Regions from separate parts of the Providencia sp. Marseille-Q8014 genome, predicted to be linked through region 2. Evidence: predicted binding sites of a transcription regulator. Region 2 holds the regulator's gene; each other region holds the start of a gene.
What was found. The regulator CRP, encoded in region 2, controls carbon source genes, mostly activating them, when cyclic AMP is high. The targets are predictions, from matches to a motif close to ATGTGANNNNNNTCACAT.
Positions count from the first base shown of each region.

Region 1: a site for CRP is predicted at 6,547-6,564, ahead of adhE (bifunctional acetaldehyde-CoA/alcohol dehydrogenase). Genes of this name have one in related genera too.
Region 3: a site for CRP is predicted at 4,380-4,397, ahead of ACWPW6_RS07305 (NupC/NupG family nucleoside CNT transporter). Genes of this name have one in related genera too.
Region 4: a site for CRP is predicted at 2,154-2,171, ahead of msrB (peptide-methionine (R)-S-oxide reductase MsrB). Genes of this name have one in related genera too.

Region 1 is NZ_CBCOPT010000001.1:2,100,922-2,108,998, reverse strand. Features, by position in the region: gene oppC (oligopeptide ABC transporter permease OppC) at 1-662, opposite strand, end outside; gene oppB (oligopeptide ABC transporter permease OppB) at 678-1,598, opposite strand; gene oppA (oligopeptide ABC transporter substrate-binding protein OppA) at 1,677-3,317, opposite strand; gene ACWPW6_RS09225 (ABC transporter substrate-binding protein) at 3,410-5,026, opposite strand; gene ACWPW6_RS09220 (YchE family NAAT transporter) at 5,655-6,299, opposite strand; gene adhE (bifunctional acetaldehyde-CoA/alcohol dehydrogenase) at 6,793-8,077, shown strand, end outside.
Region 2 is NZ_CBCOPT010000001.1:373,057-381,133, reverse strand. Features, by position in the region: gene ACWPW6_RS01650 (LysE family translocator) at 1-255, opposite strand, end outside; gene ACWPW6_RS01645 (hydrolase) at 351-1,325, shown strand; gene ACWPW6_RS01640 (YheU family protein) at 1,331-1,549, shown strand; gene ACWPW6_RS01635 (phosphoribulokinase) at 1,609-2,475, shown strand; gene ACWPW6_RS01630 (OsmC family protein) at 2,547-2,951, opposite strand; gene crp (cAMP-activated global transcriptional regulator CRP) at 3,258-3,890, shown strand; gene ACWPW6_RS01620 (hypothetical protein) at 4,073-5,167, shown strand; gene ACWPW6_RS01615 (aspartate aminotransferase family protein) at 5,234-6,454, opposite strand; gene ACWPW6_RS01610 (aminodeoxychorismate synthase component II) at 6,585-7,160, opposite strand; gene nagA (N-acetylglucosamine-6-phosphate deacetylase) at 7,486-8,077, opposite strand, start outside.
Region 3 is NZ_CBCOPT010000001.1:1,674,500-1,682,576, forward strand. Features, by position in the region: gene cysZ (sulfate transporter CysZ) at 1-710, opposite strand, end outside; gene zipA (cell division protein ZipA) at 1,059-2,072, shown strand; gene ligA (NAD-dependent DNA ligase LigA) at 2,130-4,145, shown strand; gene ACWPW6_RS07305 (NupC/NupG family nucleoside CNT transporter) at 4,463-5,647, shown strand; gene ACWPW6_RS07310 (DUF3820 family protein) at 5,715-5,930, shown strand; gene ACWPW6_RS07315 (LLM class oxidoreductase) at 5,999-7,018, opposite strand; gene ACWPW6_RS07320 (glutathione S-transferase family protein) at 7,028-7,651, opposite strand; gene gcvA (transcriptional regulator GcvA) at 7,765-8,077, shown strand, end outside.
Region 4 is NZ_CBCOPT010000001.1:2,079,708-2,087,784, forward strand. Features, by position in the region: gene ACWPW6_RS09120 (D-hexose-6-phosphate mutarotase) at 1-779, opposite strand, end outside; gene gapA (glyceraldehyde-3-phosphate dehydrogenase) at 951-1,946, opposite strand; gene msrB (peptide-methionine (R)-S-oxide reductase MsrB) at 2,302-2,715, shown strand; gene ACWPW6_RS09135 (YeaC family protein) at 2,834-3,136, shown strand; gene pncA (bifunctional nicotinamidase/pyrazinamidase) at 3,858-4,514, opposite strand; gene ansA (asparaginase) at 4,501-5,520, opposite strand; gene sppA (signal peptide peptidase SppA) at 5,716-7,572, opposite strand; gene ACWPW6_RS09155 (NAD(P)H nitroreductase) at 7,897-8,077, shown strand, end outside.

The DNA of each region.
Region 1 (8,077 bases), 1.7 Mb from region 2:
ACACCTAATACGTTAGGAACAATATGGCGTAAAATAATGTGGCGAGTGCTCACACCACAAACTAAAGCGGCCTCAATAAATTCTTTTCGTTTCAGCCCTAAAGTTTGCCCACGCACGATACGCGCCATATCCAACCAAGAAACCATACCAATAGCGACAAATATCAATAAGATATTCGTGCCAAATAATGTCACTAGCAAAATCACAAAGAACATAAATGGAAATGAGTTTAAGATCTCCAATAAACGCATCATAAAGGAGTCTACTTTTCCACCAACATAGCCAGCCAGAGAGCCATAAAGTGTGCCCACAATAACAGCCACAAGTGCAGCAGCGACCCCAACCATCAGAGAGATACGCCCACCGATAGCGACCCTAACTAAAAGATCTCGACCAGAAGCATCGGTACCAAAATAGTGCCCACTCGCCATATCTGGCGGCATCGACATCATTTCCCAGTCCGTATCATCATATAAAAAGGGGGATAACATCGGTGCAAAAATCACAAATAACGTAATCAAAAATAGGACAAACAGGCTAAATATCGCAGCACGGTTATGCATAAATCGACGTCGTGCATCCTGCCACAAACTACGCCCTTCAATATCTAATTGCTCCGAAAGTTTTTCCAGAGCTTCACTATTCTTTTGATTCAATAACACAGTGTCTTCTCCGGATTAATAACGAATTTTCGGGTCGATAACAGCGTATAACACATCGACAATCGCATTAAAGGCAATGGTCAATACACCGACTAAAATGGTTAGACTAAGAACCAATGAATAGTCACGGTTCAATGCACCATTAACAAATAATTGCCCAATGCCTGGTAAACCAAAAATCGTTTCTATCACCATTGAACCTGTGATAATCCCCACAAATGCAGGCCCCATATACGAAAGCACAGGAAGCAAAGCAGGTTTCAATGCATGACGTAAGATGATAGTACGAAGTGGTAAGCCTTTTGCACGCGCAGTACGAATGAAGTTTGAGTGCATAATCTCTATCATTGAGCCACGTGTAATACGTGAGATGCTTGCAATATAGGCTAGCGATAATGCCACCATCGGTAATATCATGTGTTTGATATTACCGCCGTCCCAGCCACCACCAGGGAGCCATTTCAAATGAATGGCGAAAACCAGCACCAATAGCGGTGCCACTACAAAGCTGGGGATGACAACCCCCGTCATGGCAAACCCCATGACCGTAAAGTCCCATTTACTATTTTGATTTAATGCGGCAATAACGCCAGCAGACACACCAAAGAATACGGCAACGATAAAGGCAGTTGCCCCTAATTTTGCAGAGACAGGAAATGCTTTCGCGACTAAGTCGTTAACACTATAGTCTTTATATTTAAATGATGGGCCAAAATCACCTTTAGATAATTGCACTAAATAGTTGAAATATTGCTTATACATCGGGTCATTTAAGTGATATTTCGCTTCTATATTCGCCATAACTTCAGGCGGTAGTTTACGTTCTCCCGTGAAAGGGCTGCCTGGTGCTAACCGCATCATAAAAAATGAAATCGTAATAAGAATAAAAAGTGTCGGAATCGCTTCTAGTAAGCGACGTATAATAAATTTTAACATTGCCCTTCCCTACATCTGTTGCTTAGCCGGACCAATCATCACATTGTTGTCCGGCTCCTCAGAGCCGGACTGTTATTGTTAGTGCTTAATAATATAAAGGTCTTTAGTATGAAGGTTATCGAGAGGGTCTTTACCTGTATAACCCCCCACATACGGTTTAACTAAACGCGTGTTTACATAGTAGTACAATGGCACAACAGCGGAATCTTTATCTAAGATTTTTTCAGCTTTATCATAGAGATCGGCACGTTCTTCATCCGTTTTCACTTGCAACGTCTGTTTCATCGTAGCATCGAAGTCTTTATTCTTATAATGAACAGTATTATTACTACTATGGGACAGTAGCATATTGAGGAAAGAAGAAGGTTCGTTATAGTCTGCACACCAACCAGCACGAGCAACATCATAAGCGCCTTGATGTCGGCTATCTAAGAAAGTTTTCCACTCTTGGTTTTCTAATTTGACTTCTGCGCCAATGTTTTTCTTCCACATTGAGGAAGCGGCAATCGCAATACGCTTATGTAAATCAGAGGTGTTATACAATAAATTAAACTTCAATGGATTTGCTTTGTTGTAACCCGCTTCTTCGAGCAGCTGTTTCGCTTTTTCGTTGCGCTGCTCTTGCGTCATATTCGCATACCAATCTGGCTTTTCCGTTTTCATGCCGTTGGTAAATGGTGGTGTAAACCCATAAGCAGGGATATCGCCTTGAGCTTTCACTTTATAAGTAATGACGTCTCTATCCATAGAAAGTTTTAATGCTTCCCTTACACGAGGATCATTAAAGGGTGGCTTTTCGTTGTTAATTTCATAGTAATAGATACACAGATAAGGATTTACCCGTAGCTCATCTGGCATATTTTTTTGCAGCGTTTTAAATTGCTCAATGGGTAAATTACTGTAAGTCATGTCGATTTCACCGCTACGGTAACGGTTAACATCGGTAACTTCAGAGGAAATTGGCAGGTAAGTGACTTGGTCGATAATGGTATTAGCATTATCCCAATAGCTCGGGCTACGCTCAAGGACAATGCGTTCATTGACTGTCCAGTCTTTTAATTTATAAGCCCCATTCCCCACAAAGTTTTGTGGTTGAGTCCATTTTGCACCATATTTTTCAATCACTTTTTTGTTTACTGGTGACATTGAAGAATGGATCAAAAGTTTAGGGATATACGGTACTGCTTCACTCAATTCGAGAACAAGGGTATGGTCATCTAATGCTTTAACACCGAGTTCTTCTGGTTTTTTCTTACCAACAATAATGTCATCTACATTTTTCAAGTGCGCATACTGTAAATAGCTTGCATAAGGAGAAGCGGTATCAGGGTCAACAAGACGTTGGAAACTATAGACAAAATCGTGGGCCGTTACGGGATCTCCATTTGACCATTTAGCTCCCTCACGAATTTTAAAAGTCCATTCTTTAAAATCTTTATTTTCCCAGCTGACTGCCGAGCCAGGCAAAATTTCACCATTTGGTCCAACGATCGTGAGACCTTCAAAAAGATCACGAGCTAAAGCGGATTCCGGAACACCTTCAATTTTATGTGGATCAAGAGATTGAGGTTCAGAGCCATTATTACGAACGAGTGTTTGTTTCTGCGCAAGCTCAACACCAGCAGGTACCGTTGCAGCAACACTACTCGTCATCCCTCCAGCCATCAATCCAGCAGTAACACCTAAAGCAACCATGGTTTTATGAATGTATTTACTCATCTTATCCGTTACTCCCATACCATATTTCATTGTTATATTGTGGATTGTGATGCTTACCAACGCGGTAAACTGTTTATTATATTATTTTAGTACTATTTATTAGTTTGGTTTATATATAACCGCTTAATATCCATATGATCAAGAGGGTCTTTACCTTTAAATCCTCCAATTGCTGGGTTAACCAATCGAACACTTACTCGGTAATAAACAGGAATAAGCGCTGAGTCTTGATCAAGCAAGGCCTCCGCCTGTTGATAAATTTGCTTGCGCGCTGCATCATCAGGCGCAACTAATGCTTTTTCTAATAGAGAATCGAACTGAGGGTTTTTATAGAAAGCGGTATTATTACTACTATCTGAAGACATGATGTTCAAAAATGCAGAAGGCTCATTATAGTCGGCACACCAAGTCGCACGTACGACATCATAATTACCGTCGTGGCGGCTTTGTAATGATGTTTTCCATTCTTGATTTTGTAAGCTCACTTCTGCCCCAATATTTTTTTTCCACATGGAAGCAGCAACTATGGCTTGCTGTTTGTTTTGATCAGAAGTGTTATAAAGCAGAGAAAATTTAAGTGGATTCGCGGCATTGTAGCCTGCTTCAGCTAAAAGCGCTTTTGCACGTTGATAGCGTTTCTCATCACTCCAACTGGCCCACTCAGGCGGTGAAAAATCACTATTATTAATAAAAGTAGGCGTAAAACCATAAGCAACTATCTGCCCTTGTCCCATAATTTTATGAGTAATAATGTCTCTATCCAATCCGAGTTTTATGGCTTCTCGCACTCTGGGGTCAGTAAAAGGTGGCTTGTTATTATTAATCTCATAATAAAAAGTGCATAAGTAAGGACGAACATATAATTCATCTGGTCGCTCTGATTGCATTTTTTTATATAAAACGGGGGGAATAGCGGAATTACTAATATCAATTTCACCACTACGATAACGATTGACATCACTGACTTCCGACGAAATGGTTAAAAAAGTTGCTTCATCTATTTTGCTATTCTGATTATTCCAATACAAAGGGTTACGTTTAAGAACAATACGTTCGTTAACAACCCACTTATCCAATAAATAGGCGCCATTTCCGACAAAATGATTACTTTGCGTCCACTTATCCCCGTATTTTTCAATTGCTTGCTTATTTACGGGTTTCATCGCCGTATGGTTAAGCATATCAATAAAATAAGGCACAGGATGGCTCAGCGTGACTTGTAAATGTTTTTCATCGAGTGCTTTTACACCTAGCGACTCCAGTGGTTTTTGACCTTTTAAAATCTCAGCAGCATTTTCAATATAGGCACTTTGCAGATAACTTGAATAAGGTGAACCTGTTTTTGGGTCAGCTAATCGCTGCCAACTGTAAACAAAATCTTGGGCAGTCACAGGAGAACCATCGCTCCATTTCGCATTATCTCTGAGCGTAAATACCCAAGTGGTATAATTCTCATTAGTCCAACTTTCAGCCACGCCTGGCGTGACTTTACCGTCAACATCCGTATAAATGAGCCCTTCAAGCAGGTTAAGGATAATACTGGTTTCCGGTATACCCTCAACTTTATGTGGATCTAATGAAGCAACTTCAGAACCATTATTAATCGTAATAGCTTGTTTAACTGCCGTCGCTACAGGCGCGGCATTAGAATGAAATGCAACTAAAAAAATAGGTAGTGAACACAAACTCTTATAAAGAAAATTCATCATCACCCTCAAAGGTTATAAGTGTTGCTACAACAAAATCCAGCACTTAATCGGCTTATTTCGTCAAAGTAATATCCTAAGTTAGCGATACCACTCACCTTTTAGATTAGTTTTCATAATTCACAAGTACCACCTATAAAAAACAACAAATTGTTAACATTGTGTAATTATGCTGAAATCTATCGTTACTATACAAATCAATAAACATTATGATTTTACGGTACTAACAGAGGATTTATCTGTTATTGCTATATTTAAATACCAAGGACTGGTTTAAACATATCATTAACATTAGATAAATTAAATAGCGTAAAAATTTACTCAGCTCACATTTCCTTACTTTTTATACCTTCTTTGACAAAAAATGCGACATATTATTATAAGTATTGCCAGACTATAATAGTACAAAATAACAGCACATTAATGTGTGAAATTATCCCTTTGATGATAATCAAATAATGATATTGGGCTTTTATTTTTTCTATTAACACGAGATAGTAAAAAAACCCACATACGCTTTATTGCTTAAGCACTATAACGTTCAGAATATTATTACTAATGCGATAACAACCTAATTAATCGCCATATTAGTGACGATTAATTAGGAGGTATTAGTCATTTTTGGAGTGGATTAGAGAAGGCCTGGGAATATCGCTTTAACACCTGTGACAATGAACTCAATCCCCAATGACATCAGAAGTAAGCCCATAATACGCGTCACGACGTTGATACCTGTTTGTCCTAAATAACGAACTAATAATGACGCTGAACGAAACAGTAACCAGCAACAAAATGCAAATACAATACTTGTCAGCGCAAGGCCGATAAAATTTTGCCATCCATGCCAGCGAGATGACCAAACGATACAAGAACTAATTGCCCCTGGCCCTGCCATTAAAGGTAACGCAAGAGGAACCACGCCGATACTATCACGGACGGCAGTTTCTGTTTTCTCTTGCTTATTTTGTTTATCTTCACCAATTTTCCCACTGATCATTGACATTGCGATAGTCACTATCAAGATCCCCCCCGCAATACGAAACGAATCAATAGAAATACCAAATAGCTGAAGAATAGAATCGCCAATTAATAAGGACGTACATAAAATGATAGCTACAGAAGTATTCGCGATCGTATTGGTTTTATTACGCCCTGCACTACTTTGATAATTGGTCATGCTAATAAACACAGGTAAGATCCCTACTGGGTTTACTAACGCAAAAAGGCCGATAAAAAATTTTATATAGCCTGATAAATCAAGTAATCCTGCACCCACTCATTAGCACCTTCAAAAAGTCTCGTTTGAGAAAATGATCGATAGATAAAGTTTATCATTAAATTAATGAAATACATTGTGCTAAGTTTTGTTTTAGTTACCACGATTAACCATCGGCTTAATAAGCATACAAAAAGCAGGCTATTTCTCTATTTCACCAGCGTAATAACGATATTTTGGGTTAATTTCCAAAAAAGAAGCGAATTTGGCTAAAATTGCCATGCTGAAAGGTTTCAGTTTTGATTTTTTGTGATTTAGATCACGTTAATAAATATGAATAATGTTAATCTATTCTTAACTGATAGGGAGAGAAAATTTAAGAAAAGTACGCTTTTCATATTGATTTAAAAGCTTTTTAAGCCAATAAGCGGATAAGCAAAGTATGATAATAAATATAAACTATAATTATCTACTCACTTTTGTAACACCGTTGTGTTTCTGGATGCACTGCTCATTGGCTTAAAAAGTTTAACATTTATCAGGAGTAATCTCTATGTCAGTAACTAATGTTACCGAACTCAATGACCTCGTTGCTCGTGTCAAAAAAGCTCAGCGTGAATTCGCTAACTTCTCTCAAGAACAAGTTGACCGTATTTTCCGCGCAGCGGCGCTTGCCGCAGCAGATGCACGAATCCCTCTCGCAAAACTGGCGGTTGAAGAATCAGGCATGGGTATTATTGAAGATAAAGTGATCAAAAATCACTTTGCTTCCGAGTATATATACAATGCCTATAAAGATGAAAAAACCTGTGGCGTGCTTTCAGAAGACCCAACTTTCGGTACCATCACAATTGCAGAACCTATCGGCATTATCTGTGGTATCGTGCCAACCACTAACCCAACATCAACCGCTATTTTTAAGTCGCTGATTAGCTTAAAAACACGAAATGCAATTATTTTTTCACCACACCCAAGAGCAAAAAATGCAACCAATAAAGCGGCTGAAATCGTTCTAAAAGCAGCAATAGCCGCGGGTGCACCAAAAGATATCATCGGTTGGATAGATGCGCCATCTGTTGAATTATCCAATGCACTCATGCATCACGATGACATCAATCTGATTTTAGCAACTGGTGGTCCGGGTATGGTAAAAGCCGCCTATAGTTCCGGTAAACCGGCTATTGGTGTAGGTGCGGGAAATACCCCTGTAGTGATCGATGAAACTGCGGATATCAAACGCGCTGTTGCCTCTATTTTGATGTCAAAAACGTTTGATAATGGCGTGATATGTGCCTCAGAACAATCCGTTGTGGTCGTTGATGAAATCTATAATCAAGTTCGTGAACGCTTTGCTAGCCATGGCGGCTATATTTTGCAAGGCAAAGAACTGAAAGCTGTTCAAGACGTTATTCTTAAAAATGGTAATCTCAACGCCGCCATTGTTGGCCAACCTGCCTACAAAATTGCAGAAATGGCCGGTATCACTGTTCCTGTGACGACAAAAATTCTGATTGGTGAAGTTAAAGTCATTGATGAATCAGAACCATTCGCTCATGAAAAACTTTCCCCACTACTCGCCATGTATCGTGGTAAAAACTTTGAAGATGCCGTAGAAAAAGCAGAGTTACTGGTGGAAATGGGCGGAATTGGTCACACTTCTTGTTTATATACAGATCAAGATAACCAAGCTGAACGCGTTAATTATTTTGGCGTGAAAATGAAAACAGCGCGTATTTTGATTAATACCCCTGCCTCACAAGGTGGTATCGGTGACCTATATAACTTTAAATTAGCGCCTTCTCTCACACTGGGTTGTGGTTCATGGGGAGGTAACTCCA
Region 2 (8,077 bases):
CCACAATAAATATATACTACCAACGATTTTCATGCCGATATGTAATGCGGGATAAAGCAATAAAAGCGCTGCAACACCAAACGCGGAAAGGTAAAGTATAGACTGCATACCCAACATGATCCCCAATAATAAGGGAACACTGCGACGGAAACCATAATTGGCAGTGCTTGATGTTAACAACATGTTGTTAGGACCGGGTGTTATTGCTGCAATAAATAGAAACGTAAAAAGTGAAAAAACTAGTCCTAGACTCATTTATAATCAATCCTAACGATTAAGTGCACTTGCATCACAAAAAAATAACAGTATGTTATGTGCCCCACAAGGGTATTACTAAATTAAATAAGGCTATGTCAGAAAACTTTCGACCAATCAACTGGGCTAAGAATCCACACCTTCAAACATTATTGCCAAGGATCTTTCGACGTACACCGAAAATTAAGCCTATTTGGCAACGACTTGAGTTACCTGACGGTGACTTTATCGACCTTGCTTGGAGTGAAGCCCCTGAGCTGGCACGCGATAAACCGCGTTTAGTGATATTTCATGGCTTAGAAGGTAGTTTTAAAAGCCCTTATGCTCATGGCATGTTAGAAAGCGCCCAGAATCACGGTTGGTTAGGGGTGATCATGCATTTCCGAGGTTGTAGTGGTGAACCGAATCGTCAAAAGCGGATTTATCACTCAGGTGAAACCAGTGATGCGCGGTATTTTTTGCATTGGCTAAAACAGACTTGGGGAAATGTTCCAACCGCTGCTGTTGGCTATTCTCTTGGTGGTAATATGCTTGCTTGCTATTTAGCGGAAAGTGGTGATGAGGCAGACCTTGATGCAGGGGTTGTCGTATCTGCTCCTTTGATGCTAGAACCTTGTTCGATTCGCATGGAAAAGGGGTTTTCCCAATTCTATCAACGTTATTTACTGAATGGATTGAAACGTAATGCCACACGCAAACTGGTGCGTTACCCAGGTTCATTACCCCTAAATTTAGCGCAACTGAAGCAACTAAAACGTATTCGTGAGTTCGATGATGTGATCACGGCTAGGATCCATGGTTTCGAAAATGCGACAGATTATTATCAAAAATGCAGTGCGTTACCAAGGTTACCCCGTATTACCAAACCGACATTAATCATTCATGCCAAAGATGACCCTTTTATGGCACCTGATGTCGTGCCTGATTTAGCACATTTACCCGCGAATATCGAATATCAAATGACTGAACATGGTGGACATGTTGGTTTTGTTAGCGGTTCCTTTAGGAAACCAGAAATGTGGTTAGAAAAACGTATTCCTCAATGGTTAACAGCATATTTAAGTAAATAAACGTCATGATTATTCCTTGGAAAGATTTAGACCCTGACACTTTAGAAAACCTGATCGAAGCTTATGTCTTACGTGAAGGAACAGATTATGGTGAACATGAAAAGTCGTTACAACAAAAGGTAGACGACGTAAAACGGCTGTTAGTTTCAGGAGAAATTGTGCTAGTCTGGTCAGAATTACATGAATCTGTTAATTTTATGCCAAAAAGTCAGTTTCGCCCGTAAACCCGTTTCGCTCATGATTTTAATAAGCATGGACGCAAACGCAGCACAGGGAGTCCATGATGTCAAAAAAGCACCCAATTATTGCAATTACTGGTTCTAGTGGTGCCGGAACCACCTCCACAAGCTTAGCATTTCGTAAAATATTCCATCAGTTAAATATCCAAGCGGCAACATTAGAAGGGGATAGTTTCCACCGTTATACGCGTCCAGAAATGGATATGGCGATTCGCAAAGCAAGAGAACAAGGCCGCCACATCAGCTATTTTGGTCCCGAAGCGAATGATTTTTCATTGTTAGAACAGACCTTATTAGATTACAGCTTACAGGGTGGAGGTCAATCACGTAAATACCTTCATACCTATGATGAAGCTGTACCCTATGGGCTTCAGCCTGGCACATTCACACCGTGGGAACCCTTACCTGCAAATAGTGATGTTTTATTCTATGAAGGCTTGCATGGCGGTGTCGTCACGCCTGAAAACGATGTCGCACAGTACGTCGATTTATTAGTGGGTGTGGTTCCAATCGTTAACCTTGAATGGATCCAAAAATTGATCCGCGATACAACAGAACGGGGGCATTCACGAGAAGCCGTCATGGATTCCGTCGTACGTTCAATGGGTGACTATATTAATTATATTACCCCTCAATTTTCACGTACCCATATTAATTTCCAACGTGTACCGACTGTCGATACATCCAATCCATTTTCCGCTAAAGCGATTCCTTCACAAGATGAAAGTTTCATTGTCATTCGTTTTAGGGGGCTAGAACAGATCGACTTCCCTTATTTATTGTCGATGTTAAATGGTTCTTTTATATCCGCAATGAACACTATCGTTGTACCAGGTGGAAAATTAGGATTAGCGATGGAGTTAATCATGACACCGTTGGTCGAAAAACTCATAAAAAGAAAACATGATTAATAATAAATGATGCTTATTATTATTTAAAATAAGCATCATAAATTAAAAAATTTATATAATTAATAAATAAATTATTGGTTTTTGATTTCAAAACTGTGGGTAACAGTGACGGCTTTTTCTAACATTAATGAGACCGAGCAATATTTTTCAGCAGAAAGCTGAACAGCGCGTTCAACCGTTTTTTCCGTTAAATCCGTTCCCGTTACAATAAAGTGCAAATTAATATGGGTAAAATAACGAGGTGCTTCATCCCTACGCTGTGACGTTAATTTAACTTCACAACCCCTCACGTCATTACGGCCTTTTTGTAAAATAGAAACAACATCAACAGCACTACAACCGCCCGCAGCCATCAAGACCATTTCCATTGGGCTAGGCGCTTTATCACCGGAATTACCGTCCATCATAACTTGATGACCTGAAGCTGATTCGCCTAAAAAAGAGAGCCCTTCAACCCATTTAACTCTTGCTTCCATATTTTATTCCCCTAGGAAAAAGTTTATCTAAAAGATTACATTGTTACATAAACCCTTTCAATCAAATAGGCGCTTTATGATGCTGAATCGATAAAAACAAGACTTTCTGAGTTTAATATGTTACAAACAAAGTTCCACCTGATAGGGTTAAGATCAAAACTCAAGGTTTCAATTGATTATATTATAGTGTTGGTATTAACTTGCTCTATAATGCGAATTAATATGCTAAGCTAGTGACTTTAAAAAACCAGCTATTCTGGTGACGATTAACCGAATGGCTGTATTAACATACAGAGGATAACGCTAATGGTTCTCGGCAAGCCACAAACAGACCCTACTCTTGAATGGTTTTTGTCACACTGCCATATTCATAAATATCCATCCAAGAGCACTCTGATCCATCAGGGTGAAAAAGCAGAAACCCTTTACTATATCGTTAAAGGCTCAGTGGCTGTTTTAATCAAAGATGAAGAAGGCAAAGAAATGATCCTCTCCTATTTAAATCAGGGAGACTTCATTGGTGAACTAGGGTTATTTGAAGAAGGGCAAGAACGTTCAGCTTGGGTCAGAGCAAAAAGTGCCTGCGAAGTCGCTGAAATTTCTTATAAAAAATTTCGTCAGCTTATTCAGGTTAACCCTGATATCCTTATGCGCCTTTCCGCGCAAATGGCAAGCCGCCTACAAACCACATCAGAAAAAGTCGGTAATCTGGCTTTCCTTGATGTCACAGGCCGTATTGCTCAAACGCTACTTAATTTAGCGAAACAACCCGATGCGATGACGCATCCAGATGGAATGCAAATTAAGATCACACGCCAAGAGATTGGCCAAATTGTCGGTTGTTCCCGCGAAACGGTTGGTCGCATCTTAAAAATGCTAGAAGACCAAAACCTTATCTCCGCGCATGGTAAAACTATCGTGGTGTACGGTACTCGATAAACCTATAATTCGTCTGACCTCAATTGCATAATGGCTTTATATCTTTGATATAGAGCCATTTTCCTTCGATATCACCACAAAACCAGCAAATAGCATAAGTATCGTTATTTTATATTATTCATATCCACTAAAAAATAAAATCTAGAATAATTAATATACTATTATTTAAAGGTTTTATTAAAATGAAAACAAGTCAACATCACCCATCCGTAAAATATATCAACCAAACAGTAGCGGCTCATGCAGAGATGCTCAAACGTGGCAATCTGACAACTGAAACAATCGCTGAATCATGTCGTATAAAAAGAAATAATCTAGAAGCAAAGTATAAGTTTCTTAACGAAATACATAGCACTAAGCCAACCTCAATCACCTTATCGACACCCGTAAAATACGATGATAACGCATGTCAGGTACAGCAAACTAAAATCGATGTAGCAATCAATACCGCCAATATTCTCAATAAGAGCCAGCTCCCTTCTTTACCCTCATTATCGTTACCCTTTTCCTATTCATTAAAACCAAGCATGTCAAAAAATACGATTAAAACAAATGAGCGTCATATCTGTGATAACCAATCAACCTCCCCATTAAATGTGAAGAGACCGACGTCTGAATGTCATCTTCAACAAAAACTTGAGCAGTTGAAATCTAAATGTCATCACGTGTTAGATAAATTAGAGGCTAATCGCTATTCTGCTGAATCTCTAAAAGATCGCTCAATGCTCTACCTGAAAAAATCAGAACTCAATGCAAGCCTTATTGGTACAAACTATTCAGAACTGGATTTAGTTTGGTATATGGATAAAAAAGAACAAACTCAATCCGAGAAAGACACCATTATTAAACACTTCACTCAACCGAAACCAATTTCATATCAAAAAGGAAGTCGCATTCCCCTCAAAATAGCCACCACGACTAAGGAACTCAATCCACCGAAAAAGGAACAGTCAATTCATCAGACCGCTCATGTCATCTCTTCTCATTATCAAGGCACTGGACGCGTCATTATAAATGGGCAAGTTAAAAGAGGTCTGACTGAAATAGCATTATCCCCTTGCGTTTCTGAAACTCACAACAAGGCAGATCCCCAACAAATACAAAATAAGGGAAACCGCATTAATCACACAAAAAATATAAGCACGCAAAGTTCTCGTAAAATAAAAAAAACGATTACTCCAAATAATGCTCAAAATGCTCCTGTTATTATTCGAAAAACATTTGCGACATTAGAGGAACAGCAGGCGTCAGTAGAAAGGTTATACAAAAAAAGATAATGATCTAATCTACTCATCAATGGTTAAAAACTCAAAGAGGTTAATACCTCTTTGAGTAAAAGACATTTATTTATTTTTTAATACGTTTTCAATCACTGTTTCTAATTTTTTCATACCACTATTAATTTCTTCCTCAGAAATAATTAATGATGGAGTAAAGCGTAATACATTTGGCCCAGCATTGAGCATCATTAATCCCTCAATGGCACACGCCTGTAAAATCTCTTTCGAACGATGATTGAGTTGGTTTTTCAATTCTGCACCAATTAATAACCCTTTCCCTCTGATCTCAGCAAAAATATCATATTTTTCATTGAGCTTATTCAAGTGGGAAACAAATAGCTCATGTCGCTTGATGACACCATCCAACACTTTTGGTGTATTGATAATATCAAACGCCGCATTACCGACAGCACAAGCTAACGGATTTCCACCATAAGTCGTACCGTGTGTACCAAGCCCCATTTCTTGCGCTATTTCATGGGTGGTCAGCATCGCACTAATAGGAAAACCGCCACCAAGAGCTTTCGCAGTGGTCAGAATATCGGGTGCCACACCATAATCCATATAAGAGAATAACTTACCAGTACGCCCCATACCACTTTGCACTTCATCAAAGACCAATAGAGCCTTATTATCATCGCATAACTGACGTACGCCTTGTATAAACGCTTGCGTTGCAGCAGTGACGCCCCCTTCCCCTTGTACAGGTTCCAATACGACCGCACATGTATTTTCATCAATGACCGCTTTGACCGCATCAAGGTCATTAAATGGCACATGAATAATATCAGCGGGTTTTGGTCCAAAGCCATCCGCATATTTGGCTTGCCCTCCAACTGATACGGTAAAAAAGGTACGACCATGAAAGGCTTGCTTAAAAGCGATGATCTTCGTTTTATATGGATTGTATTTAGTGATAGCGTAATGACGCGCTAATTTAAATGCGGCTTCATTGGCTTCAGCACCAGAGTTTGCAAAAAAGACACGTTCAGCAAAAGTGGCTTCAATTAGCTTTTGAGCCAATCTTAGCGCAGGCTCATTGGTAAAAATATTACTCACATGCCACAGCTTTTCGCTCTGTTCACGAACTGCATCAACTAAAGCAGGATGGCAATGACCGAGTGCTAACACCGCAATCCCACCAGCAAAGTCGATATACTCTTTATCTTGCTGGTCCCAAACTCGGCTACCTTCCCCACGAACAGGAATGAATTCTGCCGGAGAATAAATAGGTAACATCACCTCATCATAGGTCTGCCGATTTACTGCTTGTTGTTCTTTCATACCCCTCACCTGCTTTTGCTTAGTGCTTAAGTGAAAATATAAGCAATAAATATGAATAAAAAATCACAAAAGAGCAATAGCTAAGCGAGTGATGAAGTGAATTTTATTTTTTTGTTGAAATAAGCAAAATCTAGTATTTTAGGAAATTATTCAGTAGATCATGACCTTGCTCACTCAAAATACTTTCTGGGTGAAACTGAACACCTTCGATTGGTAGGGTTTTATGACGTATTCCCATAATTTCATCCACATCACCGTTATTCAGTGACCATGCGGACACATCAAAAGATGCTGGCAATGTTTCCGCGGCAATGACGAGGGAATGATAACGAGTTACCGTAAGCGGCCTATTTAACCCTTTAAAAACCCCTTGATGATTATGATGAATAGCAGAAGTCTTGCCGTGCATCACTTCTCTTGCTTTCACAACCGTGGCTCCAAAGGCTTGACCGATCGCTTGATGACCAAGGCAAATCCCTAAAATTGGAATTTTACCTGCAAAATATTTAATGGCTTCAAGAGAGATCCCTGCCTCATCAGGCGTGCAAGGTCCTGGTGAGATCACTAGGTGTGTAGGCGCTAATAATTCTATCTCTTCGATAGAAATTTCATCATTACGTTTAACGAGTACTTCTGCGCCTAATTCGCAAAAGTATTGATATAAGTTATAAGTAAATGAATCGTAATTATCAATAAGTAAAAGCATAGTAGCCTATCCGACTGATTTTTATCATTATATATTATATCCCCAGCATAGTTTACTACCATTAGCAATCAGAATACGAGCTAAAAAGCAGTGAAAAATAATAAGGGGCGGGTATCATAACACAGCCGAGGCAGGAAAATAGCCTATTTAAATCAAGTAATCCAATTTATCTAAACCATTTTCCATATAAAAATCATGGGATTATATTTACATACTGATAACAAATTATTCTTAATTAATAAAATAATAATTCTTAACTCTACAAGCATTCATTCGATTAAACGATTTCAGCTTTAGGGTATGACATCACATACCCTAAATCAGTTTATCGCTGAAAAACCAACTTACCCTGCACAAAAGTAGCCTGTATTTCTCCTGCGGTATCACAGAGTGTTAAATTCGCTTGCTTACCAGGCGCGATGGAACCCAAACGGTCAGCAATCCCTAACGCTTTTGCCGGATATAAACTGCCATGTAGCCATGCTTGTGCGAAAGATATATTGCAAGCTTGCTGTAGCGTGCTCACTCCCCGTTCTAAGGTCAAGGTACTCCCCGCGAGACTACCGCTTTCAGTTCGAACGACACCATTTTTCATCTGAACCGTCATTTCACCGAGAGAGTATTCACCATCTGGCATACCGGCCGCACACATTGCATCTGTAATCAACAACAAACGTTCCCCACAACAACGGTAAACCACGTTGATTGCAGCTGGATGCACATGGTGACCATCACAGATTAATTCCACCTGATATTGGTCGTGAGTTAATGCAGCACCAACCATACCCGGCTCACGGTGGTGTAGACCATTCATTCCGTTGTAGCAATGGACAACCCCATCCGCACCTTGATTTAACCCTTGTTGCGTTAATGCATAATCTGCGCTTGAATGACCAATCATGACACGCACTCCCTGT
Region 3 (8,077 bases), 1.3 Mb from region 2:
CAAACCGCGACTGGCATAATCAATAAGTTGACGATAGGGATCATCATTAGCACGCTTACAGCACCGCCAAATTGAATGTTATTCATGCGATCTTTTGCTAATGCTTGTTTCATATCGTTAAAACTAACGCGGTGGTTATCAAATGGATAATCACAGTACTGAATAGACATCATCCATGCGCCAAATAGGAACCAGAGAACGGGAGCGACGGTTTGTCCAATACCGGGGATAAAAAATAAAATTAAGAGACCAATCGCTCGGGGAAGGTAATAGCCAATTCTGACGAATTCACGCTTCACCATGCGTGGCACATCCTTAGCAACATCAATAATACCGCCATCAGGTGCGGGAATACCGGTTAATTCGGATTCAAGCTTTTCGGCCAGCCAGCCGTTAAATGGCGCTGCGATAATGTTGGCCACGGTACTAAAAAAATAAGTGAATATTAATAAGATTGAAATAACAGCAATCGGCCAAATGAGATAATCTAGCCATTGCAACCAACTTGGCACATAGCCCATGATTTGGTCAATCCAACCACCAAGCTTGCTGTATAACCACCAAAACGCGCCACCAAGTAAAATAATATTGGCTAAAAGTGGTAGAATGACAAAGCGCTTAATGCCTGGGCGCGTGACAAGACGCCATCCTTGAGCGAAGTAATAAAAACCAGAGTGATTTTTTTGTTGCGAATCTGTCGATTGAATCATACTTCTTGTTCTCTCCTTTACGGTTGACCATGTATCATATAGATAGGTTTTTAGGCTGGCTAGTCAGTATTTGCTTAAAAAATCAGCAAACGAAAGCAGAATTGTCTCTTTCTTATAAGAAAATCGTTCAGAGGGTTGCACTTAGAGCGTTTGCCAAATAATCTTAAGTATATCCGTCATATTTTAAGTTGAATCTAAGTTGACGGCGTTCAGTGACTTGAATTCCTTAAAATCACACGGTAATGTGGCTCTAAGGGCGGGTGGCTGCGCATTAGCTTGCAACTTAAAGAGTTTGACTTAGTTTTTTGCCGTGGTGGCATTATCATTCAACAATTAGAGATAGCAGCGATGCAGGATTTGCGTCTAATATTAGTGGTCGTAGGTGCGATAGCCATAGTTGCGTTATTACTGCATGGTTTATGGACTAGCCGTAAAGAGCGCTCAAAATTATTTCGTGATCGTCCCGTAAAACGCCGAAAACATGACTCTCAGGATAAATCATCTCACTATGATGATGATTCTGCACTATTCAATGAAACCCATGTGGTTGAGCCATCGACCTCGTCACCTGAGGTTTCTGAACCTGCACGTCAGGTGAAAGAAGAACGTCGTGTCGAACCTGATTTGCCACCCATTTCACCTACTGTTCGTGATACTGAGCCCGTATTCACGATAACGCCCGAGCATTCAGAACCTAATGAACCTGAAATTGCTCCGCGTCCTCATGCTGTTAATGAACCCACTGCGGTAAAACCTGAACCTGCACCGTCGCAAGGGGCTCAGCCAAACACAGCAATCAATCAGCGAGCGACAACGGTACCAGAACAACCTGAATTTGATTTTGATACAAGCGACAACCAAGAGGAGCCACAGCCGATACACCATGAACAGGAACAGGCGCACACTGAGAAGAAAACTGAACAACCGCAAAACCAATCTCCAGCGAACAACAAGGAGACGGTTCTGGTTCTTCATGTAGCTGCTCATCAGGGCCAAGTTCTACAAGGTGAAGCGCTGTTGCAAAGTATTCTTCAGGCAGGGTTCCAATTTGGTGAAATGCGCATTTTCCATCGTCATGTGCATCCTTCAGGAACAGGACCTGTCCTCTTTAGCCTTGCAAACATGGTTAAACCGGGTTCATTTGACCCAGAAACCATGTCTGATTTCACCACACCGGGTGTCTCGATGTTTATGATGGTACCTTCTTATGGTGATGCAGGACAAAATTTCAAGTTGATGCTACAGGCAGCGCAACGCATCGCCTCCGATGTCGGAGGGGTCGTCCTTGATGATGAACGTAAAATGCTGACACCTCAGAAAATCGAGGTGTATCATGCCCGGATACGCAATACATTGAATTAAAAATCAGTATTAACTAAACCCCCTTAACTGGGGGTTTTTTATCTTTATTGGTGAAACATGACAACAAAACAATATCTTGAGACACTCAAACAGCAATTACGCCATCATGAATATCAATACCATGTATTGGATGCACCTGAAATTCCCGATGCTGAATATGACAAATTGATGCAAGAGCTCAAGGGTATCGAAGCAGAACATCCTGAGTGGATCACCAGTGATTCTCCAACTCAACGCGTAGGGGCTGCACCATTGGCCGCATTTGATACGGTGCGCCATGAAGTGCCTATGTTGTCGCTGGATAACGTATTTGATGAAGAAAGCTATCTTGCGTTCGATAAGCGTGTCAGAGATAGATTAAAAAACAATCAAGAACAAACATTTTGCTGTGAACTAAAATTAGATGGCCTTGCGGTGAGTCTGCTGTATGAAAATGGTGAACTTGTCCAAGCAGCGACGCGTGGTGATGGTACTGTCGGTGAAAATATCACCTCAAATGTCCGAACGATTCGTGCCATTCCGCTACGTTTGATAGGTGATAACATTCCTACACGAGTGGAAATTCGCGGGGAAGTGTTCATGCCACAAAAAGGCTTTGAAGCTTTAAATGAAGAGGCTCGCCGTACAGGTGGCAAAGTGTTTGCTAACCCACGTAATGCGGCAGCGGGCTCATTACGTCAACTCGACCCACGAATTACGGCTAAAAGACCATTAACTTTCTATTGTTACGGCGTCGGCTTGGTAGAAGAAGGCTCTTTACCCGATACGCATTATGAGCGTCTCATGCAATTTAAAGCATGGGGACTACCGGTCAGCGATTATGTCCAATTACGTACAGGTGCTCAGGCCGTATTAGACTTCTATCATGAGATAGAAAAAGCGCGGCCAACCCTCGGCTTTGATATTGATGGCGTAGTGATTAAAATTAACGCCATAGCGACTCAGGAAGAGTTAGGTTTCGTTGCACGTGCCCCGCGTTGGGCGACAGCCTTTAAATTCCCTGCACAAGAGCAAATGACCCTTTTAAAAGACGTGGAATTCCAAGTTGGTCGTACAGGTGCTATTACGCCTGTGGCTCGTCTTGAACCTGTTCAAGTGGCGGGGGTCATCGTCAGTAATGCTACGCTACATAACGCTGACGAAATTGAGCGTTTAGGTGTGCATATCGGTGATACTGTCGTGATCCGTCGTGCCGGTGATGTTATTCCACAAATTGTTAGCGTCGTCGAATCAGAACGTCCTGCTGATAGCCGTGAAATTGTCTTCCCAACCCATTGCCCTGTCTGTGGTTCAGACGTTGAACGCGTAGAAGGTGAGGCAGTTGCACGTTGTACTGGCGGTTTGATTTGTGGTGCTCAGCGCAAAGAGGCACTTAAACATTTTGTTTCCCGTCGAGCCATGGACGTCGATGGAATGGGCGATAAAATCATCGACCAATTAGTCGAAAAAGAATATGTGAAAACCCCTGCTGACCTGTATCAATTAACCGCGGGGATTTTGACGGGGCTTGATCGTATGGGGCCGAAATCAGCACAAAATTTGGTCGATGCATTAAACAAATCCAAATCAACCACATTAGCTCGTTTTATCTATGCGTTAGGTATTCGTGAAGTGGGAGAGGCAACCGCTGCAAATTTAGCGGCACACTATGGCACGTTAGAGGCAGTGATGACGGCTGATGAGGAGTCCCTAAAAACCGTACAAGACATTGGTCATGTTGTCGCGAAGCACGTAGTTAACTTTTTCCGTGAAGAACACAACCAAGCTGTTATTCATGATCTCGTACATAAAGCGAATATCCATTGGCCACAAGCGGTTGCTGTAGATGCGAGTACTATCGACAGCCCATTTGCAGGAAAAACCGTTGTCTTAACTGGCTCTCTCAGTCGACTCACTCGCGATGAGGCGAAAGATAAATTAGTTGCCTTGGGCGCGAAAGTCTCTGGTAGCGTTTCTAAGAAGACGGATTTGGTTATTGCGGGTGAAGCTGCGGGTTCAAAACTGGCGAAAGCGAATGAGTTAGGTATACCCGTCATTGATGAAGATGAGCTTATTGCGTTATTAGGTGCCTAATCTTTTTATTGACGTATCGTATTTAAGTTGCAGTGCTGTTAGCGGTATTTATGCCTCTGCTGACTCACTGCTGCTTAAAGTTTATTGCATCAATATTTGAAGAAATGGTGTATTACCTATAAAATGCGTATTGATATGACCTGCGTCAATCTTCCTGCCGAGAATCGAATTTCTCCTTAAAAGTGTGAGCCATATAGTCTTTTCACAAAATACACAGTGTTCATTTTCATGCTAATGTGATGCTTATCGCATTTAAATGTCGTCTATTACATAGAATAGTCATATGACCGCATTATTAAATTTGTATGGAGTCGCATATGACCTCGATCCTGCATTTTGTTTTATCCCTTATAGTCATTGGCGCACTTGCCGTATTAGCGAGTAGTAACCGTAAAGCGATACGGTTACGTTATGTTATTCAACTCCTCGTTATCCAAGTTGCATTGGCATATTTTTTCTTACATTCGAATATAGGTTCTTCATTCGTACTTGCTGTTGCGGGGGTCTTTACCCATTTATTAGGTTATGCAGCGGAGGGAACCAAATTTATTTTTGGGGGGATGATCGAAGAAAATTTAGCATTCTTCTTCTTACAAGTTCTTTGTCCCATTATCTTTATCTCCGCGCTCATCGGTATTTTACAACATATCAAAGTGTTGCCGATTGTGATCCGTGTCATCGGGACGGTATTATCTAAAGTTAATGGAATGGGCAAGTTAGAGTCATTCAATGCGGTCAGTTCACTGCTCTTAGGACAATCAGAGAACTTTATTGCTTATAAAGATCAGTTAGGCAAAATGTCTGAGCGTAGAATGTATACGATGGCAGCGACCGCGATGTCGACAGTGTCGATGTCTATTGTGGGTGCCTATATGACCATGTTAGAACCGCGTTTTGTGGTCGCAGCATTAGTGCTTAACATGTTTGGTACTTTCGTTATTCTCTCTTTGATTAACCCGTACCCACCAGAAGCGGAAGAAGAGTTGCAAATGAGCAACATTCATGAGGGGCAAAGCTTCTTTGAAATGCTGGGTGAATATATTCTTGCAGGTTTTAAAGTTGCGATTATCGTATCAGCAATGTTAATCGGTTTTATTGCATTGATTGCCATGGTTAATGGTATTTGTATGGCTATCTTTGATATCAAATTCCAAACCATGTTGGGCTATGTATTCTATCCATTCGCTTGGATACTTGGAATTCCAGCCGACGAAGCATTACAAGTAGGCGGTATTATGGCGGTGAAAATGGTAACCAATGAGTTCGTTGCGATGAGTGACTTACAAGCCGTTGCTGCTGGACTATCGACCCGCTCAGTGGGGATCCTATCGGTTTTCTTAGTCTCATTTGCTAACTTCTCTTCAATTGGTATTGTTGCAGGTGCTATCAAAGGGTTGAATGAGAAACAAGGGAACACAGTTGCTCGTTTTGGTCTTAAATTACTGTTCGGTTCAACCTTAGTGAGCTTCCTATCAGCGGCTGTTGTTGGATTGATTCTGTAACTCACTAAAAAGTGTTAAAGTGTTGAGCGGCATTCATGATGAATGCCGCTTTGTTTTTGGAGGGCAAATGGAAAAACAAGATCTGATCGATATAGCAAACACATCAATGCCGTTTGGCAAATATAAAGGTCGTGTTTTGATTGACCTTCCAGAAGAATACCTCTTATGGTTCTATAAAAAAGGGGAATTTCCACAAGGGCGATTAGGGCAATTGATGGAAATGGCATTAGGCTTAAAAATAGAGGGGCTAGATGGCCTTGTAAAGCCTTTAAAGCGTTCTTAGGCTTGTAATTGATTAACGGCTATCATCGTCTGTGAGAGCCGTACATAAACAAATGGAGTGATTATTTGCTACCAATCCATAGGCCGTGTTGCCACGGTCTGATGTGTTGGAAAAAGAGGCAAAATGTCTAAGGCAATTTCTTCAATAACGTCTTTAGCAGGACGCTGAGAAAATTGAATGCCAAGGGCGGCATGATTAACACCCGCTGACTGCCATTGTTCTAATAATTCGATCAGCCCATGACGTCCTGTTCGTAGCACGTAACCCCCATTTAATGCTGTTCTTGGATAATTAGGGTCATCAACTAAATCAATCCATTCATTAGTGATATGCGGGCGAAAATGATTGTCTGGTATTAAATTACGCCATGTCCGAATTTTCTCAGCGAGTCGTATCGGGCCTTGTTTATCGCTAGTGGAACCGGGGTAGGTTAACCATCCATCTGAATGATCTGCAATCCATTGCAACGACTGTCCTGAATTACCCGTCACAATTAAAGGGATTTCTCCTGTACTAGGCTTAGGAAGCAACTCTACCCCCGTAAATTGTCCAAGTGATGAATTAACGGTTAATTCCCCGTGTTGCATCAATTGTCGGAAAAGCTGTATAGACTCTGCAAAACGTTCTGCTCGTTGATTGTGTTGCAAACCATAAGCAGGAAACTCGATATATCTATCACCAGAAGCGACACCTAGCACAAGGCGGCCTCCTGATAGTTGGTCAATGGTCACTGCCATTTTGGCAAGGTCGATAGGATGACGTAAGGTAAAAATGGCACTGCCTGTGGCTAAAGCAATATTTTTTGTTTGGGCTGCAATAAAAGCAAGATAGGTAAAGGGATCGAAAAGTTGCCCTGCGTCGCCGAAATCAGCCGTGAATAAGGGAATATCGCGTACCCAGATGGCCGCGAAGTTATGCTTGTCAATTTCTTGAATCAATACACTTTGTCCAGTCAGCACACGAATATCATTGCGGTAAAAACGTAGAGGTAAAAATACCCCGACTGTTAATGAATCGGCTTTGAACATCCTTTGATAGCCTGGATGATTGGAAAAGGCCATATTGTTTATTTCGTTAATATTATTCATTTTATCCTTTTAGGCTCCAGTGGCGGGGGCTGGCAAAGTGATGCCTTTGACGACGGCAGGGCGTTTAGCAATACGCTCGTACCATGCACAAAGGTGCTCAAAACGGCTGAAGTCAAAATTAACAATACGTGCAATATGCAACCAACCAAAATTAGCAATATCTGCAATGGAATACTGTTCTCCAGCGAGATAGCGGTGATGTTGTAGTTGGTTATTTAAAACGGATAAAGCATTGTCACTTAGATGTTGATAACGTTGGATGGCTTCAGGGATCTGTAACTCACTAAAAATTTCAAAATGAACTCTTTGCCCTAGCATTGGCCCAACACTTGCGGAGTGAAACTGTAGCCACTTTATGGTTTCCCAGCGAATTCTTAGGTCTCTATCAAGAAGTTTTCCGGTTTTTTCAGCTAGATAGAGCAAAATTGCAGCTGATTCAAATAAAGTTATCCCTGTTTCCGTATCCGTTATCACAGGGATCCGTCCATGTGGGTTTAAATTTAAAAAATCAGCCTGTTTATGCTCCCCCTTATCAATATTAACGGTATGCAAACGGTAGGGGAGTGCTAATTCTTCTAATAGAATGGTGATTTTAAAACCATTTGGTGAGCTGTCAGTATAGAGTTCGATCATTTTATTTCTCGATGAGTTAAACTAAACATATGATGTAAGACTTTTTAGTATTTCGTTTAAAACCAGTAAAATAAAACGATTTAATCTAACTCTGAGTTTAGAGAAACTAAATTATGAATCCCGTATTACCGCTATTAGCATTACGCGCTTTTACCGAGGTGGCTCGGTACAACAGCATAAAACAGGCAGCGCAAGTTCTCGGCGTGACTTCAGGTGCAGTTAGCCAACAAATTCGCTTGCTAGAAACGCGTGTAGGGCGCCCATTATTTATTCGGCAGCGCTATCACATGGTACTAACCGAGGAGGCTGCTCGCATCTATCCTACGCTTTTACAGGCATTCGAACAGATCGAAAGTAGTATGCGGCAATTGGAAGAGACGAAAGTCAAAAATAGTTTAACCATTAGCACCGTTCCTTCTTTCGCCG
Region 4 (8,077 bases), 1.7 Mb from region 2:
CAGACCATCTGTTTATAACCATTATTTGGCATATCTTGCATGCTGCATGATAATTCAGCCCATGGATTCCAGCACACGACATCAGAATTATGATAATGATGGATTTCAATAGTGCGTGACCAGCAATCATCTCTGACCAAGCTATACTCTTCTGGCTCAGAATAAATTCTGTCAGTATGAGCGGTTATTTTTAGGGGTTTATCTGCATAGACTTCACGATCACTCACCTTATCAAAATAATGACCACCTAGGCCATAGACCGTCGTTTTATGGATATCACCAACGTTGAGGTAAGTGTGCATGGCGGCCGTAGTGTCAAAATCACCATAGCTTTCTAACTCTAATTCACAAGTTTCACCGAGTTTCATACGTAATATGAGGGTAAACTCATGTGGCCAGAGTTTACGGGTATAGTCGTTATCGGTGAGGGTAAAGGTGAGGATCACACCATCTTCGTGTTCATTATGTGCAGTAAACTGCCACGGTAAAATCCGTGCAAAACCATGGCTAGGGCTGCCAGCAGGACCAAACCAAGGCCAACAAATAGGAATACCACCGCGAATAGCGGCGCCTGCTTTGAATGCACTTTCACTGCTGAGCCAGATACACGGTTTTTGACCATGAGGTTGCCAATCAATTAGTTGAGCACCTTGAATGCTAACAGCACCACGTACTTTAGGGTGAGAAATAATAATTAAGGGCAGTTCACCCAACTGACGTTGGCTAATGTAGGCTGAAAGTTGCTTAATAACGGGTAAAGCAAAGAGTGTATCATGCATAATTATTTGCCTGTATATATGGAACAGTGAATACAAATAGGTTAGCAGAACTCAGGAAAACCGTCATTCTCCCTGAGACGTAAGTGGGGGACTCCCGACAAAATTGGCGGTAAATAAAACAAAAGAGCCGCCAAAAGGCGGCTCAAATTAACCTTAAAACATGAATGACTCTTATTTAGAAATATGAGCAATCAGGTCAAGAACTTTGTTTGAATAGCCAGTTTCGTTGTCATACCAAGAAACCAGTTTTACAAAGTTATCATTCAGTGCGATACCTGCTTTAGCATCGAATACTGAAGTCAGTTTTTCGCCGTTGAAATCTGTTGATACAACGTCATCTTCAGTATAACCCAGAACGCCTTTCAGCTCGCCCGCAGCAGCTTCTTTGATAGCATCACAGATTTGAGCGTAAGTCGCTGGTTTTTCCATACGAACAGTTAAGTCAACAACGGAAACGTTAGGCGTCGGAACACGGAAAGACATACCGGTCAGCTTGCCATTCAGTTCAGGAATAACTTTACCTACTGCTTTAGCTGCACCTGTTGAAGATGGGATGATGTTTTGAGAAGCACCACGACCACCACGCCAGTCTTTGTGAGAAGGGCCATCAACAGTTTTTTGCGTTGCTGTAGTTGCGTGAACAGTTGTCATCAGACCTTCGATGATACCGAATTTGTCGTTGATAACTTTAGCCAGAGGGGCCAAGCAGTTAGTTGTACAAGAAGCGTTAGAAACGATTTCTTGACCTGCATAGCTCTTATGGTTAACACCCATAACAAACATTGGCGTGTCGTCTTTTGAAGGACCTGTCAGAACAACTTTTTTCGCGCCTGCTTGGATGTGTTTACGTGCGGTTTCATCTGTTAAGAAGATACCCGTTGCTTCAGCAACGACGTCAACACCCACTTCGTTCCACTTCAGGTTTGCAGGATCTTTCTCTGCGGTAACGCGAATTTTTTTGCCATTTACAACTAGGTGACCATCTTTAACTTCAACAGTACCGTTGAAACGACCGTGAGTAGAGTCATATTTCAGCATGTAAGCCATATAGTCTGCATCGAGCAGGTCGTTGATAGCAACGATTTCGATATCAGAACGCTCTTGTGCAGCACGGAAAACGATACGGCCAATACGACCAAAACCATTAATACCTACTTTGATAGTCATAGTATTTCCACCAGCTATTTATTCGTGAATTAAGTTGTAGTTAAAGTTACCAAAACCTTGCCAGCCGTCAAGCGGAATCGTGTCAATTATTGAAAAAAATCAAAACTACTCGCACTAATTGCTTACTTGTCAGCCACTTTAGAGGCAAATACATCCGCACGTATTATCGGGATTGTGCGGGATAATGAAACCTGCTATCAGTGATATATGTGAAACCCGTCACAAATCAAAACACAAAGCAGCGTGTTAATTAGTTTAGAATATCTTTATAAAACTTGTTGTTAATTTTTTGTTGCGTCAAATGGGGGTATTATTAGCTTAATACCACTAAGTGATTTCAATATTTGGGTTTGATATGACAGATAAAAGTAAGCAACCGATTGATATTTCGGAGCTAAATGATATTCAGCAATATGTGACCCAACAAGCAGGAACAGAGCGTCCTTTTACTGGGGTTTTATTGCATAATCGTAAAGATGGGGTGTATGAATGTCTGTGTTGTGGTACACCACTTTTTCTATCAGAGACCAAATTTGATGCCGGATGTGGATGGCCTAGTTTTTATCAGCCAGTGAATGAAGATGCGATTAAATACATCGAAGATTTCTCTCATGGCATGCATCGAATCGAAGTTCGCTGCCAAAACTGTGATGCTCACTTAGGACATGTCTTTCCTGATGGACCGCAACCTACTGGGCAGCGTTACTGCATTAATTCAGCATCATTAAGCTTTATCGATGAGCAAACCGGCGAAAAGACTCGTGGATAGGGTGCTGAAGCAAGCTGAAGCTAAAAAACAAAATAAAGCATTATCGATTCAGCTAAATTGAAATAGATCATGAAATATCGATAGATGATTTGCTGAGTCTCTTTGAAGGAGTCGTGAAGTGAGTATAGAGTTAGAGCCAGAACAATTAGAGCAACTGTTATCAGTGATGACCCCTGAGATTTATCAGCGTTTAGTGACCGCTGTTGAATTAGGAAAATGGCCTGATGGTGTCGCTTTAACCGCAGAACAAAAAGAACATAGCTTACAAATGGTGATGTTATGGCAATCGCGTCACAATCATGACCCTGAACATATGACGATTGGTACGGATGGGCAAATTACCATGAAAAGTAAGCAGGAGCTCAAATCAATGTTTCAAGGCGAGATGCTGGCGACATTGAAACCACAAAACAAAGACTAGTTTCATCTGCTTGCCTCTTTATCTCAATAAGAGGCAAGTCATATCGATAATACGCTATTGCTAAAACGGTCTTCTCCGCTAATACAAAAGGTTAAGAGGCACATTATGAAATTGTCTTCTCATTTACTCTTTTCTTTCAAATAATTTCTTCCGACGATTTTTCAAACATAAAGTCTGGCATGAGAAAGATTTTTACGGCCTCAAAGTCGGCTTTAATTAATTTGTTCACTGTTTATTTAAATTGATGATAGTCATTGATAATTAAGGTTATTTATTGGGGGTACCATAAAAAGCATCAAAGCACTGTTTCGATAAACACGCCTATAATTTTGCTTAATAAATAAAGATAATTTATGGCAAATAATGATTCTCATGAGCGTATCGGCAAGCCTTGATAGTGATAATAACCATGGAAGAGTCACCGGTGAGGAGGAGCTGGTGGGAGCCATAGCAACTCATATTCGCGTTCCGTAGCTATTGTTCCAGTAACAGAACGGAAGGTTACTATATTGACTAAAACTGCTCGTTAAGTTTCAACCATTAAAGCAACAAGAACGCAGCGGTTTAAACAGACGGCGAGCAAACTTAAGTGTGTCACAGCAAGGGTAAAGTGGGCTCGCAACATGATAGCTTTAGTGATCAAAAGAGGATGCAGTTAATCTGAAATGATAGCGTGATGTTTTACCCACTGCATCATCGGATCCAGCGGGTATTTTTATGTCTATTGCAAGGAGTCGGTTGTCAGTAAAGTCGCCCCTTTTTGCGACATTTCAGCTAAGGCAAGCTCACTGTCCATGGCTGATAAGTTTACACCACGGCAACCATCAATCAGCACATCGACGTTATAGCCTAGTTTGAGTGCATCCAGTACGGTAAATTTGACGCAATAATCGGTGGCAATACCCATAATAAATAATTGTGTAATTTGCTGTTCTTGTAGCCATGCATGCAAGCGTGTTTGGCTAATCCGATCATTGTCGAAAAAAGCGCTGTAGCTATCTACTTGAGGATTTTCCCCCTTAGTGAAGACTTCACAGATAGCCTCTCGATTGAGCTTTGGATGAAAGTCAGCGCCCGTTTCACCTTGCACACAATGCACTGGCCACCAGACTTGAGGAATGCCATTGAGAGTGCCAATATCCCCCACACGGGTTCCTGAATTAACGGCAAAACTCAGATGGTTGGCAGGATGCCAGTCTTGGCTAGCGATAATCGGAATATTTTGTTGTTGGCATAGCTCTATGGCTCTATTCGCTGTCTCTATCACTATTTCACTGTCTGCGACAGCAAGTGCGCCGCCAGTGCAGAAATCATTTTGTAGATCAACTAAGAGTAAAGCGGATTTAATTAAATCCTCATGGGGATTATTCATCGGCATAGCTGAGTTCACCTCTAAGATTATTTTGCATTAATTCCCGAACATGTGCCGGTGTATATTCTTGACTGAGTAAGTAATGTAATTTACTTAAAGCGGCCTCAAATGTCATATCAAATCCACTAATCACCCCAGCTTCGGCAAGAGCGTGGCCTGTTGCATACCCCTCCATATTGACGCGACCAGAAATACATTGCGTCAGATTTACCACGATAATGCCGCGGTTTGTTGCATCATGGAGGATTTTCAGTAATTCAGGTTGCTGGGGAGCATTACCAATACCATAAGAACGCAGAATGAGTGCTTTCACGGGTTGCTGGAGAATATTACGTACAATTTCAATCGATAACCCTGGATAGATCATGACAACGCCAATAGGTTGAGGGGTTATCCTATGGGTAATCAACGGACCTATACCGATGGGAGCTGGACATGTGTTGAATGTGCGAATATGAATACCCGCCTCCATCAAAGGAGGACAGTTAGGAGAGGTAAATGCATCGAAGCCATCCGCATGAGATTTGACAGTACGATTGCCCCGATACAGCTTGTTGTTAAAGAACAATCCAACTTCATTAATGGGGTAATTAGCGGCAAGATACAATGCATTCAGTAGGTTAGTTTGGCCATCAGAACGCAATGCCTCCAAGGGGATCTGTGACCCTGTCACAATAACGGGCTTGCGTAAGTTCTCTAACATAAAGGATAGCGCAGAAGCGGTATAAGCCATGGTATCTGTGCCATGAAGGATGACAAACCCATCATAATTGTCATAATTTTCGCTGATATCATCGGCGATATTTTGCCAATCCTCAGGTGTGATATCAGAAGAGTCGATTAAAGGTTGATGTTCTCTGATTGTAAATTCTGGCATTTCAGGACGATGAAACTCTGGCATTTTAGCTAGCTGGGCCTGAAGATGGCCTGAAATAGGAATATAACCTTGGGGAGAGTGGCGCATACCAATGGTTCCACCGGTATACACAACATAAATCGATTTCTTCTGCATTTAATTACCTAATTTATTTCTGAACACATTGCCTAACAAGATAAAAAGCGCTTGTTACCATTGGCTCTATTTGGAAGCGAGATAATTCTGACGCATTTAATTGCAGTTATCTACTGCTTAAATGGCTTTTGCTAGGGAGAATGACAAGATAAATCAATTAATCCCCTTTAGATATTCTAAAGGGGATCGGGGAGATTAATGAATATCCGCGCAATTTAGGCAAAAGGCATAACGATTTTGAGGATCGTTCATTTTTAAGAAAAATTGGGCTTGCTGGCGAATATCAGTGGCGACCGCGGGAGGTAAGAATACCTGTAACACATCGGGTACTATCGCTTGTGCGCTGTTGCTCAGTTCGAGAATTAACTGATCCATAAATGACAACTCAGGTTGCATCCAGTCCAATTGTACAGAATCAAGCTTGGCTAATTCAGCGGCTTTGGTGACGGCATCATCGAAATCACCTAATTGGTCGACTAGACCAAGCTTTTTCGCATCACTGCCGATCCAGACGCGACCTTGTGCAATTTTGTCGATCTCTTCCGGTGTTTTATGACGTGCTTTCGCCACTAAACCAATAAAGGTTTTGTAACCATTTTCGATGGTAATCTGCATCATATCAGCAAATTCAGGGCTTATGCCTTTAGTGGCAGAAATATCAGCCAGTGGGGTTGTTGATACGCCATCTGTATAGACTCCGACAGAATCTAGTGTATTTTCAAATGTATTGATCACACCAAAGATGCCGATAGAACCTGTTATCGTATTTGGGCTAGAAATAATATAGTCAGCTGGTGTTGAGACCCAATAGCCACCTGATGCCGCCATACCGCCCATAGAGACGATAACCGGCTTACCTGCTGCTCGCGCAGAGGCTAATTCATTACGAATCAGATCAGAGGCTGTGACACTACCGCCGGGGCTATTAACACGTAAGATGATTGCTTTGATGTTGTTATCTAAGCGAGCTTCTCTAATTTGCGAGCTGATCAGGTCTCCACTGGCAATACCCGGCGCTTGGGGGCCATCCATGATCGCACCTTGTACAACGATCACCGCAATATTGCCGGGCATTTCAGCGCCGATACTGGTGATTTTTGCTGAATAATCATAGATACTCACGTAATTAAAATGTTTCTCTTGGTCATTCCAACCAAATTGCTTTTTGAGCACATTTTCAGCTTGTTCACGCGTATAGATTTTGTCGACCAGTTTTTGGTTTAGCGCATATTTTGCGTTATCACCGTCAGAAGCACGTAATTTATTGAGTAATGCCTCTGTACCTGGAAAAATTCCTTCCACTGTGGTTTTACGGTTTTTAGCCAAAGTCTCTAGATAGTTACCCCATAAGGCATCTAACCACTGCTTAGTCGATTCACGAGCTTCTGGTGACATATTGTCACGCATTAGCGGCTCAACTGCCGATTTATACGTCCCTACACGGAAAATATGGCTACTGACTTTGAGCTTTTCTAACAGTGATTTGTAATAAAGGGTATTGGTTGAAAAACCTTGAATGCCGACCATTCCCTGTGGTGCAAGGAAAATGTGGTCAGCATAACTGGCTAAGTAATATTGAGATTGACTAAAGCTATCACCAACTGCATAAATAGGTTTACCAGAGTCTTTAAACTCGGTAATGGCTTTACCAATAAAATTGAGCGAAGGTTGGTCGGCTCCAACAAGATTGTCTAAGCGGAGTACCATACCGGTAATACGGTCATCGGTGGCGGCACTGCGGATCGTATCGACAATATCAAATAGCGAGTTTTCTTGCATTCGGCTATTGGGAGTCCCCAAGAGTTCACGGCTCATACGACCAAAAGGGTCAGGTGTTGAGACTTGATCAACAACTACGCCCTGTAAATCAACATACAGTGCACCAAAATAGTTTTGGTCAGGTTTAGAATCGGATTGATATAGCGCTATCGAACCAATGACTAAAAAACACAATACAAGAAAAATGGTATTGAAAACCAGCTCTCGAATAAAATTTAGTATTCGCCAACTAAACTTAAATACAGTGGCGATGATTTCCCATATTTGACGCATAATTTCTCCGACACACGAATTTGCACTTGTTATCTTAATGAAATAAAAACAGTTGTCTGCTAATGAATGATATTTTTATTCATAACAATGTTTTCTAGCGCGTTGTACAATATCGTGATTATATTTTTCAACACACACAAATGATATAATTCAATTTATTAATCAATATAATACTGTAGTCTCTCTCAAGCGAATAAGACTGCCAAAAAGCTTTGTAGACACAGTAGAATAACCTTAAATCGGTTATTTAATCATTAAATAGCATGATTATGATTGCTTGTTTGAATGACTATTATATCAGTTTACTCTGAATCGGAGATGAATATGGATGCTTTAACCCTTTTATTGAACCGCCGTTCAGCTTCACGGCTAACAACGCCAGCACCACAAGGTGATGAGTTACAAAATATTTTGGCCGCAGGCATGCGAGCGCCGGATCATGGTGCTTTACGTCCTTGGCACTTTGTTGTTATGCAAGGTGAAGGGTTAAATCGTTTTAGTCAAT